Regions from separate parts of the Paenibacillus sp. FSL R7-0652 genome, predicted to be linked through region 3. Evidence: riboswitches for the same ligand, from Rfam matches in the RefSeq annotation. Region 3 holds a riboswitch; each other region holds the start of a gene.
The links. A riboswitch is a leader RNA that binds a small molecule or an ion and turns the genes downstream of it on or off. The one in region 3 is predicted to bind thiamine pyrophosphate.
Positions count from the first base shown of each region.

Region 1: it holds a riboswitch for thiamine pyrophosphate, as region 3 does, so the genes downstream of both, thiM (hydroxyethylthiazole kinase) here and thiC (phosphomethylpyrimidine synthase ThiC) in region 3, are expected to answer to the same signal.
Region 2: it holds a riboswitch for thiamine pyrophosphate, as region 3 does, so the genes downstream of both, MKY97_RS02440 (ABC transporter substrate-binding protein) here and thiC (phosphomethylpyrimidine synthase ThiC) in region 3, are expected to answer to the same signal.

Region 1 covers NZ_CP152001.1:997,828-1,002,079, forward strand. Annotated here, with positions in the region: gene thiE (thiamine phosphate synthase) at 210-875, opposite strand; gene thiD (bifunctional hydroxymethylpyrimidine kinase/phosphomethylpyrimidine kinase) at 875-1,687, opposite strand; gene thiM (hydroxyethylthiazole kinase) at 1,684-2,496, opposite strand; TPP riboswitch at 2,702-2,804, opposite strand; gene MKY97_RS04530 (radical SAM/SPASM domain-containing protein) at 3,052-3,933, shown strand.
Region 2 covers NZ_CP152001.1:507,733-511,984, forward strand. Annotated here, with positions in the region: gene MKY97_RS02425 (ABC transporter ATP-binding protein) at 1-246, opposite strand, end outside; gene MKY97_RS02430 (ABC transporter permease) at 333-1,091, opposite strand; gene MKY97_RS02435 (thiamine-binding protein) at 1,091-1,381, opposite strand; gene MKY97_RS02440 (ABC transporter substrate-binding protein) at 1,541-2,581, opposite strand; TPP riboswitch at 2,796-2,908, opposite strand; gene MKY97_RS02445 (hypothetical protein) at 3,201-3,695, shown strand; gene MKY97_RS02450 (hypothetical protein) at 3,751-3,930, opposite strand.
Region 3 covers NZ_CP152001.1:716,837-721,088, forward strand. Annotated here, with positions in the region: gene MKY97_RS03370 (IclR family transcriptional regulator) at 241-984, shown strand; TPP riboswitch at 1,220-1,333, shown strand; gene thiC (phosphomethylpyrimidine synthase ThiC) at 1,770-3,593, shown strand; gene MKY97_RS03380 (hypothetical protein) at 3,808-4,252, opposite strand, start outside.

The DNA.
Region 1 (4,252 bases), 280 kb from region 3:
AAGGTGAGAAAGGTGAAAGGATTTAAAGGATACAGAAGGAGATATGGTGCGCTGCAGGATGAACTGTTTGCGGAAGGATAAGGATGAAAAATGATGCAGGAGGATGTGTAGTTTGCAGAACAAGGCAAAGGAGGAGAAGAATAAAACAAGAATGCAAAGGCTGCAGACCGAGTGGCTGCAGCCTTTGCATTCTCGGGCAGGGAGCACGGCTATGCCTGCTCCCTGCGCAGGATCGCGGCGAGCTGTGCAGCCGCTGCGTGCACATCGGCCGCTCCCGCGATGGCGGAGATGACGGCGACGCCGTCGGCTCCAGCCGCCATCACGGCGGCCGCGGTATCGGGCGTAATGCCGCCGATACCAACCACCGGAACCGCGATGCCTGCGGCGCGCAGTTCCGCCATCCCGGCGGGGCCCAGCACAGCGTGGGCATCCGCTTTGGAGCGCGTCGGGTACATTGGCCCGACGCCAAGATAGTCTGCGCCCGCCTGCACGGCAAGGCGGGCTTCAAGGGCGGAGTGGGCGGATACGCCAAGCATCCGCCCTTCGCCAATGCGGGCGCGCACCAGCGCCGCGTCCGCATCGTCCTGACCGACGTGTACACCGTCGGCCTCTACAGCCACAGCCAGCTCCACATCATCGTTCACGATGAACGGTATCCCGTGCTGGCTGCACACCTCGCGAAGCCGCAGCGCAAGCGCTGTTCGGGCTTCGCCTGTCAGGGCGCCAGTTCCCTTCTCGCGGAACTGGAACAGCGTGATGCCGCCAGCGATCGCCTGGCGCAGCACCTCCACCGGGTCACGCGTCGTATTGACGCTGCCCATCACCAAATACAACTGCAGCGCACGGCGTACCGCTTCCGTATCCCATCTACGCATCAGCATGCACCTCGCTGTCTGCGCTGGTACGCGAAGTGATTCGTCGGTCCGTGCCCGGCCCCGAATCCCAGCTCATCTTCAATGGCTGCCTGAATGAAGGCTCGCGCGGTTGTAACGGCAGCCAGAACAGAAGAACCCTTGGCCAGTTCGGCCGTAATGGCAGCAGAGAAGGTGCAGCCGGTTCCGTGCGTATGACGTGTCATTACACGCAGGTTCTCCAGGTAATGAAAGGACTGCCCGTCGTACAGAACATCCACTACCGTTCCGCTACCAGTCTCATGTCCTCCTTTGATCAGGGCATACGTTGTGCCCATCTGTACCAATTGTTTTGCAGCTTCTTCGCGTTCGTTCAGATTGGTTATGTTCATACCCGTAAGCAGTTCAGCTTCCGGGATGTTAGGTGTTGTGAGCAGGGCATGGGGCATCAGCTCCTCAACAAGTGCCTGCACCGCCTCCTGCTGGAGGAGAGGTGCACCGCCTTTAGCTACCATCACCGGATCGATCACCAGATTGGTCCAGCCGAACTGCTGCCATTTTGCCGCGACAAGACGAATAATCTCGGCACTATACAGCATGCCTGTCTTGACCGCACGCGGCTGAAAGTCTTCTCCCGTTGAATCGAGCTGCTGGGCTATGCCTTCATAACTGATGGGAAATACGCCCTGCACACCCATAGTGTTCTGTGCAGCGATCGCAGTAATCACCGTCATTCCGTATACACCAAGCTCCTGGAAGGTTTTGAGATCAGCCTGAATTCCGGCACCGCCACCGTTATCAGAACCTGCAATCGTTAATGCCTGCGTAATGTTCATCGTACACCTCCCCGAATCTGGCGAATCTGCGCGTGCTCCGAGAGTAGTTCAGGTGTCACCTGTGCTAATTGATTTAGAAATTCCATCTGGAAGCTGCCAGGACCCTGATGAGCTGTTCGAGCTGCAGCCCGTTCAGCGGAAACACCATAAAAGGCAGCTGCCTCGGTCACACTGTGCAGTAAATCATCTCCTGGTGCGGCAGCGGCAGCGAAAGCACCAATCACCGAGCTTAGAAGGCAGCCTGCGCCTGTCACTTGGGTGAGTAAAGCATGTCCGTTGCTGGTCAGAAATGTTTGATACCCGTCCGTAATAACATCGTACTGACCTGTAATGACAACAATGCAGTCCAGACGCTGTGCAGCGCGCTCCGCAATGTCAATCCGGTCACCCTCGCCAGTTCCGGCATCCACACCTTTGATATTCCACGGCATCCCAATGACATGGGCCACCTCGGCAGCATTACCGCGCAGCACAGTGAGACGAAGCTCACGAACCAGCTTCTGCACCGTATCGGTGCGATAAGCGGTTGCTCCCGCACCAACCGGATCAAGTACAACAGGTACATGATGTGCATTGGCAGACTTCCCGGCCAGCAGGATCGACTGAACAACTCTATCATCCAATGTGCCAATGTTCAGAACGACTGCTCCAGCCATACGGGCAGCATCAGCGGCTTCTTCATGAGCATAAGCCATGAACGGAGAGGCACCAAGGGCAAGCAGACCATTTGCAGTAAAAGGAGCAACCACAAGGTTGGTAATGTTATGAATCAAAGGATTGAGTGTACGTACACGTTGAAGATATGACATCGCAATTTCCTCCTTGATCTAAAATGATCTGATGATGGTGAATCATGTGACATCCATTTGCACGTTGGGAATAGAGAAGATAATCGTCCGGTTCCTTTGCGATGGAATATAAAAAAAGCCCCACCCATTTCCGGAGAAATGAGCAGGGCTTCCAGTTGTAACTATGGTGATGGTTCCCCTTAACAACTAGGGAGAATCCACTATTCATAAAGGCTGCTCACTTCCCTCCGCTGGTATAATCCAGATCAGGTTCAAAGGGTCCGAATATAACGATTCGTCTCAGCCGTAAGACTCCCCTAGTGTATTGTGCAAAATATGGAGTTATGTCCCCAGTCTATATCACATCCTGCCATAATGTAAAGAGGGCTGGCTGACTGTGAATACGTTGAAAGCTGCGCAAAAAAAGAAGATGTTTCTGAATAATTTGGTTTATCTTGATTCGTTATTCGGATTTACCTTCGTTCATTAACCCGATATAATGGAGATTGGCCCATACGGCCGTATTACGAATGAGGGCAGGACATGTGTTCCTCCCGGCAGAATGGGGACCCTGAGTTGAAAACGTTCAAGAAAGTATACATTGAAATTACGAGCATCTGTAATCTGGCATGCAGCTTTTGTCCACAAACGAAGCGTGCCAAAGGATTTATCGACCCTGAAGTCTTTAATAATATATTGGATCAGATCAAACCGCACACCAAACACATCTACCTGCACGTCAAAGGGGAACCGCTACTGCATCCCAAAATTGACGTGCTGCTGGACTCCGCCCATGCCAAAGGATTCAAAGTAAACATTACAACGAACGGTACACTGCTGCCGAAAACACAGCATAAATTGATAGGTAAACCTGCACTGAGACAGATGAATTTCTCCCTGCACAGCTTCGACGGTCATGAAGGCTCTACCGACCGTGACGGATATCTGCGTAACATTTTGACTTTTGTACGTGAAGCCGTGAAACATAATGTCATTGTCTCGTTTCGATTATGGAATCTGACACAGGACAACTTTACGAATGCACAGAGGAATCGAAACCGAGAGACGCTGGAGGTGCTGGAGCGTGAATTCAATCTGGACTTCCGGATTGAGGAAAAAGTCGTTCCAGGCAGCGGCATAAAAATCGCGCCGAATGTGTACCTGAATCAGGATCATGAATTCCAGTGGCCAAGTCTGGATGCACCTGAAGATGATGGCAGGGGCTTCTGCCATGCACTGCGCAGTCAGGCCGCTGTGCTGGTGGACGGAACCGTCGTTCCCTGCTGTCTGGATGGAGAGGGTGTTATTAACCTGGGTAACATCCATGAGAAGTCTTTCTCGGAAATTGTGGATGGAGAGCGTGCGAACAATCTGGTGTACGGTTTCTCTAAACGTGAGGCTGTAGAGGAATTATGCCGCAAGTGTGGGTACCGTCAGCGGTTCGGAGCCGGAGCCTGAGACAAGGGTTAGAATAGCAGGATGGATTACACGAGATCAGGACTGATCTGCCGAAAAAGGAATAAGATACTCCAAGACTCTACTGTCTGCAAGCAGACGATAGAGTCTTTTTTGATGAACTTGATGGTAATTAGGACGGTAAAAAACAGCATATACCAAGTTAATATCGGTACATATCATCGGAATGGAATATGATGATAAATACAGTTCGATCCGTTTTTATGCCGGGGAATGTAAATGTGATCCAGGGATTATTCCTGTAATCTTCCTTTTTATGTAGGATTAAGACAGGTTCCGGGCAGTGCTTACTGCTGCGGTT
Region 2 (4,252 bases), 210 kb from region 3:
GAACACATCGCCGTTCTGCGGTGTCAGCAGGCCGCCGATGATGTGGAACAGGGTGCTTTTACCGCAGCCGGAAGGGCCAACGATAGCGACGAATTCCCCTTTTTTCACTGTCAGAGACAGGCCGTTCAGCACAGGCAGTTTACGCCGCCGTTCTTTGAAGGACACGTGAACATCGGCGATGTCCAGCGCAGGTGGGAGCGGAGCTGAAGCATCATGTTCGGCATGTTGGTCCTGTTGCTGTTTCATATGAGGATCACATCCTAATGTACAAAATACGATAACTTTCTAAGCTGTTAACAATCCCAAGCATTGTTTCCAGCAGTGAATTCAATCTAGCGTTTCTGTGGACGCCAGCGGACAAGCAGTTTCTCCAGCAGTGCGATCAGCAGGAAGAGCAGCAGGCTGAGCGCTACGATAATCATAATGGCGACAAAAAGACGATCTGTCCGATACGCTGACTTCTGCAGCATCATATAATAGCCGATGCCCTTGTCAGCACCGATCCACTCGGCGATGATGGCGCCCATCACGCTGTATGTCGCAGCGATTTTGATGCCCGAGAATATGGACGGCAGAGCGTGGGGAAGCTCCAGCTTCCAGAAGATATGACGGCGCTTCGCACCCGCCATACGCATATAGTTCATCATGGCAGCATCGGTGCGTGTCAGCCCATCCATGGCCGCAACGGCCACTGGAAAGAAGCAGACCAGAATGATCGTAATCAGCTTGGGCAGCAGGCCGAAGCCGAACCAGATCAGCAGAAGCGGTGCGAGCGCGATGGTCGGAATATTTTGACTAAGAATAAGCAGTGGATACAAGGCCGATTTGAGAAAAGGGATCAGATGCAGCACCATTGCAATCAGCAGACCAACGGCCGTACCTGCCGCAAAACCGATGAGTGTTAACTGAATTGTTGCAGAAGCGTGCATGCCAAGTCGATCGGCTTGAGAAGCTGCTTCATGGGCAATGTCAGAGGGTGCAGGCAGCATCCATTTCTCAATATGGAACAGGGAGACCGCCACCTGCCATATCGCAATAAAGAGAATAACCGCCACAAAGGGCGGCCATACACTTTTGAAATAGGAAGACATTAGCGGTATTTCTCCGTCAGCGTATCCATGCTGAATCCGTCTGGACTATGTGCAATTTTGACCTGTGAGATAATGCTTGGGCTGCCAGCTTCCACGAGTACTTCGTGCATTTTACGGACAACCTCCAGCAGCTCCTCCAGTTCGCCTTCCATGGTAGTGTCGAGTGCATTGACCTGATATTTCAGGCCGGATTGCTGAATCACTTCGATGGCACGGTCTACGTATGGATAGGAGTTCTCGCCGTTCGGCGTTTTGGGAATAACTTGAATGCTGAGTAATGTACTTGCCATGAGAGATCAAAACTCCTTTTCGGGTGTATTTAAAATGAGAAGTTGATGTAGAAGGGGGAACTCGGCGAACCTTATAGACGATCGCTTTGCTTTTTTAAGTTCTTTCCTCTTCGTTCAAACGTGTAAATATCATATTTCAGTGTTACATTTAGATTCATTTTATTGTGGTAAAAACTCGTTCGTATAGGCTTTCGTTACATCAATCTTTTTATCCAGCAGTTTCTTGCTGAACATCCAGTCGGTGTAGTTTTTCCATACGTCTTCCTTTTGTTCACCCCAGCGCGGTGCATCATCCTTATATTTCGGGCTGAGCCATTTCTGGCTTGCCACTACTAATTCCTTGTCCAGATCGGGTACAGCTTTAATCAAAATATTCGCTGCTTCTTCAGGGTGATCAATCGCATATTGGTATCCTTCAGAAGTGGCCTTCAGGAAAGCTTTCACCAGTTCAGGGTCCTTCTGAATCGTTTGCTCGTTGGTTACAAGCACAGGGGTGTAATAGTCCAGCGCTTTGGCATAATCCTTCACATATAACATGTCAATCGGCTCCCCGCGCAGTTCAGCCTCAATTCCTGTCCAAGCGTAGAAGATCCAGGCAAAATCAATGTCCCGTTTCACGGCTGTGAAGAAATCGGCATCGCCCATGTTAATGTTTTTAACTTTGGATACATCAGCACCTTCGCCCTCCATAATGGACTGCATCACGGCTTCTTCTACCGGAGAACCCCAGCCGCCGTAAGTTTTACCTTCAAAGTCTTTGGGGGATTTGATCTTGCGATCTACCGGAGCGGCAAAACCGGATGTATTATGCTGAATAACTGCTGCAATGGACACCAGTGGAACATCCTGCGTGCGGGCCTGAGTTACACTCTCCTGGTAGCTGACGCCAAACGGCACTTCACCCGAGGCAACCATCGTATCTGCACCGCCGGCACCTGGTTGTACAATCTCTACATTCAAGCCAGCAGCTTTATAAAAACCCTGATCCACTGCTGCGTACAGACCGGTATGATTCGTATTAGGCGTCCAGTCGAGCACGACCTTCACATCTTTCAGTGCAGCGCCACTGTCATCGTTCGTTTTCCCTGAACTGGCCGCACCTTTCTGCTCAACTGGAGCCGTTTCTTTGCCACCACATGCAGCTGCGGTTACCAGCAGTACACACATGAGTAACAATCCCATTGTTTTACGCCATTTCATCGTGTTTCTCTCCTTCGGTATGTCCGGCCTATGGCACGGGGTACTCCTTGGCTTCATATCCAATCCCTTTGCATAAATCGACGAATTTATACTTGCAGGTTGTCCGAATAACGTCATTTTTCTGTTTCTGTTTGTCCATAGAAAACAAAAAAAGCGCCCCGTAATCCGGGACGCGTGCAGGCGTGAGAGAATGGCTTTCAGCTTATGGCTGTGCCGTTGCAATATACTCCGATTCCTACGCTGGCATGATCCAGATCAGGTCTAAGGGTTAGTATCTTGATGGGATACACTCTCAGCCGGCCAATTCCGACTCCCCTGGGAAACTATGAAGTTACGGGCATTACTAGGTGTAATTATAGGCGAGTAAAGGGAGTGTGTCTAGGGTGTGTCTTGAAAACTACTGAAGTGCATCTTTTACCGCCTTTTCGCCCCCTGCTTCGTCACTTTCCCTTGACGTGCCCCGGCACGCCTGCGGAAAACTTCCTAGCTTGGAACGAAAATTCAGCAAAATTGGCTTCCTTCAGCGTTTTCAGACACACCCTAGTCAACAAATCGTTCACATAATGTTCACTTATGTAAGGGTGGTCACAATCTCTATAATGATCCCAGTACAGAAAGGATGAGTATATTGCCAGGAAGCAAGAAAGAACAAGTTATTTTTGGACTTATGATGTGTACGGGAATGGTCGTCGTCATGATGACCTTCAATCTATGGCACACGGGAATGTTAAGCGAGATGTCTGCGATGCAGATGCTGCTGCAATTCGTAATCTGTTTTGTCATCGCTTTTGTGGTGGAGTCGTTCATCGTTGGACCTGCAGCGAGAAAAATGGCCTTTTCCATCCCTTTTGCGAGATCCAGTAGAATCAAAGGGATCGTTACCATGTCCTTTTTTATGGTTGTCGGGATGGTTTTGATCATGTCTCTATATGGGATTATGACAGCCTATGCAGCTGATCAGTTAGACGGAGCATCTGTGTTCGGCGCATATTTTCATACGATTGCTCGTAACATTAGTCTGGCTTTACCGTATCAGTTGATCGTATTGGGGCCGCTAGTACGGTATGTATTTGGCAAGTTGTTCAAAGGACAAGCAGCCGTTGTATCCGTTTAATTCATTTTAATAGTCACGAAGGAGTATTTCCTGGGCAATGGCTAATTGCGTTCCCTTAAGAAGTTCTAGCGTAAGCCACCCAATATAAAATACCAATTATAACAGCGGCTATAATAATCGTGGTGATAATCCCGCTCATCCAAGTACCTCGCTGAGCTTGGTGGGCAAGTTCGTCTGCTCTTCGTTTGGCAGCTTCGGCCTCTTGTGAGTTCAAAGGGTTAGGACTCATATTCATAAAGCAACAACTCCTCATCTGTAGTCTGATCAAACCATAGTGCAGTTTGTTTACAGGAAAACCATCCAACTTGAGATCGATTACTCGAATAATTGCTTAATCGAAGCTAAAGACATAACGATGCTAATTGCAAGAAGGAAAATACCTCGGAATTTGATACGGATGATGTCGGATTGCATTAACTCGTCTTTATTACGGTTGAATGGCCATGAATCCGGTATGATCAGGGCTCTGGTTCCAAAGACGAATCCGATTAAACTAATCAACAGAAAGACGATGAAGTAAAACATAAGCTCACCCCTTGAGGTTTTAGAAGTTATTT
Region 3 (4,252 bases):
GATATCATCAAAGTCAATTGATTGACGGCATTTGTTACGCAATTGTTATATAGTTCTTTAGATGTATAGATAACATTTCCATAGCGTGTAATTTACAGGAGATTAAAGCCTTATAAAATGATCATAAATATATATTTTTCCCCTGCCTCGCAGCTATTTTTGGTTTACAGATGAGACCGTTTCTCATATAATTTATGTAACCAAGTTTCATGTGATGAAACATGAGGAGGGCATTATGCCATGGAAGACCGCAAGTTAACCGTCCGTGCTGTCGAACGGGCGCTGGATATATTATTATGTTTTACCACGCGGAGCGATCTTGGACTCACCGAAATTGCCAGCCAGATTGGTCTGCACAAAAGTACGGTGCATCGGTTGATGGCTACGCTGGAGGATAAGGGCTTTGTGATACGCGATGCGGCTACCGAGAAATACCGGCTAGGCATTCGCATCTGGGAATTGTCGGCGCATATGTCGCGCAGCGATGATCCAGCCATTTTGCTGCTGCCTGCGATGGAGCGGCTCCGAGATCGTCTGGGTGAAACTGTGAGTCTTTACCTTCGTGACGGCAGTGAGCGGATTCGTATTCAGGCGGTGCAGAGTGATCAGGCCATTCGGCGTGTTGCACCCGTTGGTGCGAGACTGCCGCTTTCGGTGGGGGCATCCAGCAAAGTGCTGATGGCTTTTGCCGCCGAAGAGGACCGGGAGGAACTGATGAACGGCCCGGAATGGCCGGTGTTTATCGATCCAGCAGTGTATTTGGCGCAGATGGAGGATATTCGGGTGAGCGGTTATGCCACCAGTTATGAGGAACGTGAGCCAGGAGCTGCAGCTGTGTCTGTACCGATTATGGATCGCAAGGGTAATATTGCGGCAGCACTTTCCGTGTCCGGACCGGTCAGCAGGCTCTCACAGGAAACACTGCATGAGTATGCGCCGGTATTGAAAGAAGCAGCTGCGCAAATGGGACTTATGTTGTCATAAGTGTCTGCTGATATTGGTATGTGATGCGGTATCGATATGTTTTATAGAGGGGCAAAGCGGGCTAAAGGGAGCTTTTTCAGCCACCTTCGCCTGAATGTCACACAGATGAGCCGGTCCCTCTGGAATATAAAGGTTGTATTTATATCCAGTTTAAGCTACTCTGTAATGGACGGCCCAGCGGGGCCAGATGAATGTCATCTTTTGATTTGAACGCGGCCTGGTTGCCGCAATACGTTTACGTTACTGGGGGAGTCCGAATTGTCCGGACTGAGACGGGATCGCATGAGATCCCGGACCCTTTGCACCTGATCTGGATCATACCAGCGTAGGGAAGTAATCGGCCATATGATCACATACACCATGGACGTTGTCTATGGACAAATGCTGCATTGCAGCGGTTTGTCCATGCTGCGTGCAGGGTGATGGACATAAGTCGGTTCCTTCGGAACCGGCTTTTTTATATACGGCGGCAAGCAGAGAGTCATTCGTTGTTGTGCTTTACCATCGCGGTACCTTTGGAGTTCTGGGGCAGCCGTTCAGGGCATGTTGATGATGGAAAATAACAACGGAACCATGAAATTACGCTGAACGGATCAGTATAGTAATCTCGGTTCTCGTGCTGCTGTACATAAAAATCTGTCTCTTGGATCTATCGGGCTGCTTGAGCAGGATCACTCCTGCTGTGCTTCTGTGCTTTGGATGTTTTCTGTCAGGTGTGGTCGTTGGAGCTGACGCATTAGTGAGAGAATGCACAAAAGAAGATCACAGAGGAGGAAACAGGAGACATGAGTACACATAACCAAACGGGCAAGCAGATTGGAATAGAGGAATTGGGGAACGATGGCCATCCGGTGGAAAAGAAAACCGGAGCGGCTGGCGGGGTTCAGCCCTTCCCGGGCAGCCGCAAAGTGTACATTCAGGGCTCACGACCGGACATAGCTGTACCGGAGCGTGAAATTGCCCTGCATGACACGAATACTCCCCAAGGGGTGGAGCATAATGAGCCGCTGCGTGTCTACGATACGAGCGGCCCGATGACCGATCCCGAATTCCAGATGGACATTCGGAAGGGACTGCCTGCGCTCCGAAATCACTGGATCATGGAGCGCGGTGATGTAGAAGCATACGAGGGCCGCGCCGTTAAACCGGAGGATAACGGATTGAAGCCTGGAGGACGGAGAGCTGGAGCGGAGGAATACCCAGGCTTTCGCGGACAGCCGCTGCGTGCTCTGGGTGGGCGCTGCGTTACACAGATGCACTATGCGCGGCAGGGTCTGATTACGCCAGAGATGGAATACGCAGCTATTCGTGAAGGGGTGGAGCCGGAATTTGTACGGCAGGAGCTGGCGAGCGGCCGGGCGATTCTGCCCTCCAACATCAATCACCCGGAGAGTGAGCCGATGCTGATTGGTCGTCATTTTCATGTCAAGATCAATGCCAATATCGGTAATTCTGCTGTATCTTCCTCGATCGAGGAGGAGGTGGAGAAGATGACCTGGGCTGTACGGTGGGGATCGGATACGGTGATGGATCTCTCCACTGGGAAAGACATTCATACCACCCGGGAATGGATCATTCGCAACTCTCCGGTGCCGATTGGTACGGTGCCGCTCTATCAGGCGCTGGAGAAGGTGAATGGCGAGGCGGAAGCCCTCACTTGGGAACTGTATCGGGATACGCTGATTGAACAGGCGGAGCAGGGTGTGGATTATTTTACGATTCATGCCGGCGTGCTGCTGCGTTATATTCCAATGACGGCGAAACGCATGACGGGTATTGTATCGCGTGGCGGGTCGATTATGGCGGCGTGGTGTCTGGCACATCATCAGGAGAATTTTTTGTACACTCATTTTGAAGAAATTTGCGAGATTATGAAAAGGTATGATGTGGCGTTCTCCCTCGGGGATGGACTGCGCCCAGGGAGCATCTACGATGCCAATGACGAGGCACAGATGGCGGAACTGGCAACGCTCGGGGAATTGACGCAGATCGCGTGGAAGCATGATGTTCAGGTCATGATCGAAGGGCCGGGCCATGTGCCGATGCACAAGATCAAGGAGAATGTAGATTTGCAGATGGAAATCTGCCAGGAAGCTCCTTTCTATACACTCGGGCCGCTGACTACTGACATTGCTCCGGGCTATGATCACATTACGTCTGCAATCGGGGCAGCGATGATTGGTTGGTTTGGTACGTCCATGCTCTGCTATGTTACGCCGAAGGAGCATCTCGGGCTCCCAAATAAGGATGACGTGCGCGAAGGGGTAATCGCTTATAAAATAGCTGCTCATGCCGCTGATTTGGCCAAAGGGCATCCACGTGCCCAGCGCCGGGATGATGCACTTTCGAAAGCACGTTTCGAATTCCGCTGGCGGGATCAGTTTAACCTGTCTCTGGACCCGGAACGGGCACTGTCCTACCATGACGAGACACTGCCTGCAGAAGGGGCCAAGGAGGCACATTTCTGCTCCATGTGTGGGCCGAAGTTCTGCAGCATGCGCATCACGCAGGATATCCGTGCTTTTGCCGCAGATCGCGGCTTGAAGGAAGAAGAGGCAGTCGCCGCTGGGATGCAGGCGAAGGCTGAGGAGTATCGGGCACGTTTATAGATTATGACTAATCTACTGACGTAGACCGTGACTGTTAAGGTAGGTCGTAGATGGCCAGCTGAATAGAGCATAGAATGGTTCAAACGAATAAAAGTGACCCAACAGGCTTGTCGAGCCTGAACTTGGGTCACTTTTTTATGTATCGGAGTATGAGAGCAGTGAGCAGTGATGCTGGATTGTTCACTTGAGGCAGTCAACTTCCAACATGACGTAACTAGTCATAATACCCTTTGGCATAGACAGCAGCCGTAGAGAAGCAGAGGTGTTTCATTTCGTCCTGCTGATTTTCGGGCGGCATCTCCAGAAACCACTTCTCCTGCATATCCTGCCGGGTCATCGGAACCGGACGCCACAGAATCAAGCCGATCTGATCGAACTGGAAGCTGCATCCGAGTTCAGGATCTTCCCGGTCATACGGCGATATTTCATCCAACTGTGGAATGAGAACGTCAGCTTCGGTGCCCAGAAGATCGAGTTTACCGAGCATACATTTGAATTCATCGCTCTCATAAAATTCAATAAATTGAGCTTTGCCTTGGGCATCATACTCAACTTTGGGATCAAGGCTGAACGCGTCTGTCTGCTCAACTTCGTTCTGTGTCATCCCCAGCCGGATATCACCGATGGATTGACCTGGTTCTACAGTGAGGTGCTTCATC